DNA from 2 places in the Salmonella bongori NCTC 12419 genome. Region 2 is predicted to be linked to the other one. Evidence: predicted binding sites of a transcription regulator. Region 2 holds the regulator's gene; the other holds the start of a gene.
What was found. Region 2 encodes LexA, which represses DNA repair genes until DNA is damaged. Its sites were predicted from a motif close to TNCTGTATGTACATACAGNA; they were not measured.
Positions count from the first base shown of each region.

Region 1: mutH (DNA mismatch repair endonuclease MutH) is a predicted target of LexA. The motif match lies at 1,192-1,211, and genes of this name have one in related genera.

Region 1 covers NC_015761.1:2,866,617-2,870,035, forward strand. The annotation lists gene ptsP (phosphoenolpyruvate--protein phosphotransferase) at 1-214, opposite strand, end outside; gene rppH (RNA pyrophosphohydrolase) at 227-757, opposite strand; gene mutH (DNA mismatch repair endonuclease MutH) at 1,440-2,135, shown strand; gene SBG_RS13460 (TerC family protein) at 2,317-3,030, shown strand; gene SBG_RS13465 (YgdI/YgdR family lipoprotein) at 3,200-3,418, shown strand.
Region 2 covers NC_015761.1:4,083,874-4,087,292, reverse strand. The annotation lists gene dinF (MATE family efflux transporter DinF) at 1-941, opposite strand, end outside; gene lexA (transcriptional repressor LexA) at 1,122-1,730, opposite strand; gene SBG_RS19275 (diacylglycerol kinase) at 1,839-2,207, opposite strand; gene plsB (glycerol-3-phosphate 1-O-acyltransferase PlsB) at 2,378-3,419, shown strand, end outside.

The DNA of each region.
Region 1 (3,419 bases), 1.2 Mb from region 2:
CATCAAACGCAAGCGCAACGGTTCGACCACGCGGTTTTTTTAACCCCCGCGTCGCCATCAAGTAGTAACAGCGTCGATCATGGTCGGCCAGGTAAACCGAACATACCTCCGTATCCATCGCAAGACAGATATCCGTGACCAGAATATTCAGCGCCTCGTTCAGACGCGGCGCACTGGCCACTTTTTCGACTATTTCGCGCAGGCGAGTGAGCATAATTTGCGTGGCTTAACCTCTTTTACGTCGATAAGCAGGCGCGCTTTGTAGCTTAGGCGTATTATCCTGAAGCGCCATTACAACACTTGCAAACTCTTTCATTACCCTGCGGTAGACATCGCGTTTAAATGACACCACTTGTCGAACCGGATACCAGTAACTTACCCAGCGCCAGCCATCAAACTCTGGCGTACTGCTGGTTTGCATATTGATTTCGGCGTCGGCGCTCATTAACTGCAAAAGAAACCATTTTTGTTTCTGGCCGATACATACCGGTTTTGTATCCCAACGCACCAAACGTTTTGGTAACTTGTAACGCAACCAGTTGCGAGTAGAAGCAAGGATTCGCACATCTTTACGGCTTAACCCAACTTCTTCAAACAGTTCCCGGTACATCGCCTGTTCTGCTGACTCTCCTGGATTTATCCCGCCTTGCGGGAACTGCCAGGAGTGCTGACCAAATCGCCGGGCCCACATCACCTGCCCCTGACGATTACAAATTACGATACCTACATTTGGGCGGTAGCCATCGTCATCAATCACCGGACTACCTCAACATAAACCTTATATATGAGCGATTGTTTCATACTCCAGTGAGGCGGTAAACCACTCTGTAACGGAGACACAGCCTAATAACAATTGAATAACTCACAGTAAATAGCCGAGTTATAAACAGCTGATAGCGCCCCAACCCCATTTTATTCACCTTTTCTGTGGATATAGTTGTGAAGAAGTACGGAATTACTGCGGGAAAACCCAGAACAGTCTGAATTCATTGCGCTGATAGCCTTGAAAATAGTGCCTTACATTCATTAGGTTATAGACTAATCTGATCTCTCCTCACCTTAAATCGTGACCGACGTCACACCTAAGATCCTTATGCTGATGAAAGATCAACCAGCGTCGGTTTTATCCACAGATTGTGCCAATAACTTACACACTATTTGTCTGAATTTTCGATTTTCATCGCACGTCAAGGCTGTAAATGGAAACAGTAGTGAGTGTTTTACACAGTTATCCCAACTTTCTGTGGATAACATAGTGTAAGATCCTGTTTATTGTCAGTGACCAGAATTGGAAAACCGGTTTCGCCGTTGCGCAACACGAAGGAATTAAACAAAAAAATCTCTTAAAATCAATCTATTGAATATTCATCACAGAAAAAGATAAACTCTGTCCACACGGTATAAAATCACTGTTCATTTTTTAGTCAAAGGTAATGGTAATGTCCGCTCTTCGTCCGCTATTGACTCCGCCTGATTCGGAAGCCTTGCTGCTGGCCCAGGCCCGGCAGCTCTCCGGCTATACTCTGGGCGAACTGGCAGCGCTGGCGGGCATTCCAACGCCTAAAGATTTAAAGCGAGACAAAGGATGGATCGGCGTCCTGTTGGAGATCTGGCTTGGCGCCAGCGCCGGAAGCAAACCAGAGCAGGATTTCGCCGCTTTAGGCGTAGAGTTGAAAACAATCCCGGTGGATAATCAGGGCCGCCCGCTGGAAACCACTTTTGTTTGTGTGGCGCCATTAACCGGTAATACCGGCGTAACCTGGGAGACCAGCCACGTACGGCATAAATTGAAACGCGTATTATGGGTCCCGGTTGAAGGCGAGCGCAGCATACCGTTAGCCAGACGCCGCGTAGGCTCGCCACTGCTCTGGAGCCCCAATGAAGAAGAAGACAGGCAACTGCGCCTCGACTGGGAAGAGCTGATGGACATGATCGTGCTGGGTCAGGTGGAACGCATCACCGCCCGTCACGGTGAAGTTTTACAATTGCGGCCCAAAGCTGCCAATGCCAGAGCCCTCACTGAGGCTATCGGCGCGCACGGAGAGCCTATTTTGACCCTACCGCGTGGATTTTATCTGAAAAAAAATTTCACACAGGCGCTGCTGACACGCCACTTTTTACTGCAAAATGCATAACGTCCGCTACGCCCAAATGCTTCCCCGCTATGGTTACGCGTCGGTTCGACGCCCATAAAGCGTAAGCGCATTGCCGTCACTATTTTACACTCCCCGCAGTTGCGCAACTTCACCCCGGGCTTTCGCCCGCCGCACGACGGGCCTATAATTACCGCTTCTTTTTTTGGCAGGACTTTGTTCGATGTTATTTGCATGGATAACCGATCCTAATGCCTGGCTGGCGCTCGGTACGCTGACGCTGCTGGAGATTGTACTTGGGATCGACAACATTATTTTTCTTTCTCTGGTAGTCGCAAAACTTCCTACGGCGCAACGGAACCACGCGCGGCGACTTGGACTGGCGGCGGCAATGGTGATGCGTCTGGCGTTGCTGGCGTCAATCGCCTGGGTCACTCGCCTGACTAACCCGTTATTTGAACTTTTCGGCGAGGCGATTTCCGCTCGTGATCTCATCCTGTTACTGGGCGGATTGTTTTTAATCTGGAAAGCCAGCAAGGAGATTCATGAGTCCATCGAAGGCGAAGAGGAAGGCTTAAAAACACGTGTCTCTTCTTTTCTGGGCGCGATAGTACAGATTATGCTGCTGGATATTATTTTCAGTCTGGATTCGGTTATCACTGCGGTTGGCCTCTCCGATCATCTGTTTATTATGATGGCGGCGGTTGTTATTGCCGTGGGCGTCATGATGTTTGCGGCCCGCCCCATCGGCGAGTTTGTCGATCGCCATCCGTCGGTAAAAATGCTGGCGCTCTCCTTCCTGATTCTGGTTGGCTTTACCCTGATACTGGAAAGTTTCGATGTCCACGTTCCAAAAGGGTATATCTATTTCGCCATGTTCTTCTCTATCGCGGTAGAGAGCCTGAATCTGCTGCGTAATAAAAAGAACCCACTGTAACCCTGTCTCGCTCCCTGACCGGGGAGCGAATACTCGCTTTATTTCTCCTCTTCTCACAGTTTAAGATTTTACTGCTTCCGACATGCGAAGCTGCGCGTTATTACTAGACTATTATCAGACATATGATTAACAGACTATTATCAGATGCAGGCGACGTGAGGATAAACGGATGAAAAAATGGGCAGTCATAATTTCTGCAGTCGGGTTAGCTTTTGCAGTATCCGGATGCAGTAGCGATTATGTGATGGCGACAAAAGATGGTCGTATGATCCTGACCGATGGGAAACCGCAAGTTGATGACGATACCGGCCTGGTCAGCTACACCGATTCACAAGGAAACGAGATGCAAATCAACCGTGACGAAGTGTCCCAAATTATCGAGCGTTAAG
Region 2 (3,419 bases):
GCCGCCCGCCAGACGTCCAGTAACTTGCTGCCGTCACGCGCGCCGTAAGCCTGGCCAGAGTGCGCTTCCACCGCATAAGCAAAACCGTCCAGCGCATAGGCCGTAAAGGTAAGTAGGGTCATCAGTACCGCATTTACCGCGATAATATCGCTGCCCTGCCGCGCGCCTAACACCGTGATCGCGCCAAAACAGAGCTGAAGGAGCAACGAGCGCAGCATGATATCGCGATTAAGCGCCAAAAGACGGCGTACGTTACCGCGCCATGCATGTTTTAGCATCTCCAGCGACACACCGCGGAGATGGAGAACTTTACGCACCATCATTAAGCCGATCAGTAGCGTGGCATATTCTGCGATAACCGTCGCCAGAGCGGCCCCCTGCACGTTCATATGAAGCCCCATCACCAGCCACAGATCGAGCACAATGTTGAGGATATTTCCCACGACTAACAAGATAACAGGAGCCCGCGCATACTGAACGCCTAACAACCAACCGAGCAGCACCAGATTCGCCAGAGACGCGGGAGCGCTTAACCAACGAATTTCAAGGAAGCGTCTCGCCTGCACCAGAACAGCCTCGTTCCCACCAACAATATGTAAAGCTACATCAATAAGCGGCGTGCGAAAGAGCGCAATCAATACACCTGCGCCCAGCGCCAGCAACAACGGCTGAATCAATGCCCGAGCTAAGGCTCGCGGGTTTTTAGCGCCAAATGCCTGGGCCGTTAACCCGGTGGTGCTCATTCGCAGAAACAGCAACAGCATGAAAAGAAAACTGGTGGCGGTCGCCCCTACCGCCACGCCGCCCAGATAAACCGGGCTGTCCAGATGACCAATCACTGCCGTATCAACCAGCCCCAACAAGGGAACGGTGATATTAGAAAAAATCATTGGCAACGCGAGACGCCAAAGCGCTTTATCAGAGGAGGTAAAAAACGGCATGAAGACTGGCCTGACAAGGAGTTAAACAAAACATGCGCCCTACCACATAGCGGCATAAACGCCTTATCCGGCCTACAAAACCTTCACCCTCGGGAATCGGTTTCCCGCAGGCCTGATAAGCGTAGCGCCATCAGGCTGCAGGGCTGCCGGATGGGCACATACAAGGAGAGTAAGAAGAGATTACAGCCATTCGCCGTTGCGAATGACACCGACCGCCAATCCTTCAATGGTGAAGCTTTGTTCGCGCAAATCCACCACTATCGGTGTAAACTCACTGTTTTCCGGCAGAAGTTCTACTTTATTACCCTGTTTTTTCAAGCGTTTTACGGTGACTTCATCATCAATGCGAGCCACAACCACCTGCCCGTTGCGAACATCCTGCGTTTTATGTACTGCCAGTAAATCGCCATCCATAATGCCAATGTCTTTCATCGACATGCCGCTTACGCGCAACAGGAAATCCGCGCTGGGTTTGAACAAAGAAGGATCAACCTGGTAATGGCCTTCAATGTGTTGCTGCGCCAGCAGTGGCTCACCCGCCGCTACGCGCCCAACAAGTGGTAACCCCTCTTCTTCTTCCTGTAACAGACGGATACCTCGAGAAGCGCCGGAAACGATTTCAAGCACCCCTTTGCGCGCCAACGCTTTAAGATGTTCTTCCGCCGCGTTTGGGGAACGGAACCCCAAACGCTGCGCGATTTCCGCACGCGTCGGTGGCATACCTGTCTGGCTGATGTGATCCCGAATGAGATCAAACACCTCTTGCTGCCTGGCCGTTAACGCTTTCATTCCGCCCCCTGGGTGTATATACAGTCATGCTGTGAGTATATACAGTTGAAGGTGATTTTGGAACCACAAACCGCGCAAAAAACAAGAGATTTATAAAATTTGGAACCTTTATCGAAAATGTGACCATAACAGAATGCCCCAGGTCATCAGGGCAACGAAAATAGACAGCAGCACCGCAGCCGACCCCATATCTTTCGCCCGCCCGGAAAGTTCGTGATAGTCAGAACCGATGCGGTCAACGACGGCTTCTATCGCACTGTTGAGGATTTCAACGATCATGATAAGTACCAGGGAACCTATCAATAACACGCGGGTAATGGCATCCACATCCAGCCAACAGGCAATAATGACGCCCAGCAATACCGCCAGGCTTTCCTGGCGAAACGCGGCTTCGTGAGTCCATGCGGCGCGAAATCCTTTCCAGGAATACCCTGCCGCTTTGATAATTCTGGTGAATCCAGTGGTATTATTGGCCATCAAAAGAACCTTTTTACATTATTAACGTCAATGACATTATACGGCCGCCCTGCACGATTCGGGCTGCCGTTATAGAGCGCGAAGTATGACGGGATACAACAGAAATTCGCTAAACTTTCTGATATCCTTGCAGCGCATTTGCATTATTAACCAGAGGCTTTACATCGTTTATGTCCGGCTGGCCACGAATTTACTACAAATTACTGAATTTACCATTAAGCGTACTGGTAAAAAGCAAGTCTATTCCGGCGGAACCCGCTCAGGAATTGGGACTCGATACTTCTCGTCCCATTATGTATGTCTTGCCATACAACTCAAAAGCGGACTTACTGACGCTGCGCGCCCAATGTCTGGCGCACGATCTTCCTGATCCGCTGGAGCCGCTGGAGATCGACGGCGCGCTACTGCCTCGCTATGTATTTATCCATGGCGGGCCGCGTGTTTTTACGTATTACACGCCAAAAGAAGAGTCGGTGAAGCTTTTTCACGACTATCTCGATCTGCATCGCAGTAATCCGGCTTTGGATTTACAGATGGTGCCCGTTTCCGTGATGTTTGGCCGCGCACCGGGTCGTGAAAAGGGGGAAGTGAACCCGCCTTTACGTATGTTGAACGGCGTACAGAAATTTTTTGCCATCTCCTGGCTGGGGCGCGATAGCTTTGTCCGATTCTCGCCCTCCGTCTCGTTGCGTCGCATGGCTGATGAACACGGTACCGATAAAATCATCGCCCAGAAACTGGCGCGTGTAGCGCGTATGCACTTCGCCCGTCAGCGCCTGGCGGCAGTTGGCCCTCGCCTGCCCGCCCGTCAGGACCTGTTTAACAAACTGCTGGCGTCGAAAGCTATCGCTCGCGCGGTGGAAGATGAGGCGCGCAGTAAGAAAATTTCTCACGAAAAAGCGCAGCAAAACGCCATTGCACTGATGGAGGAGATCGCCGCGAACTTCTCTTACGAGATGATTCGTTTGACCGACAGAATTCTGGGCTTTACCTGGAATCGGCTTTACCAGGGGATTAACGTTCATAACGCCGAGCGCGTACGCCAACTGGCGCACGACGGGCATGAAATCGTTTATGTGCCCTGTCATCGCAGCCACATGGACTATTTGCTTCTCTCGTATGTGTTGTACCATCAGGGGCTGGTTCCGCCGCACATTGCCGCCGGTATCAACCTTAATTTCTGGCCAGCCGGGCCGATTTTCCGCCGTCTTG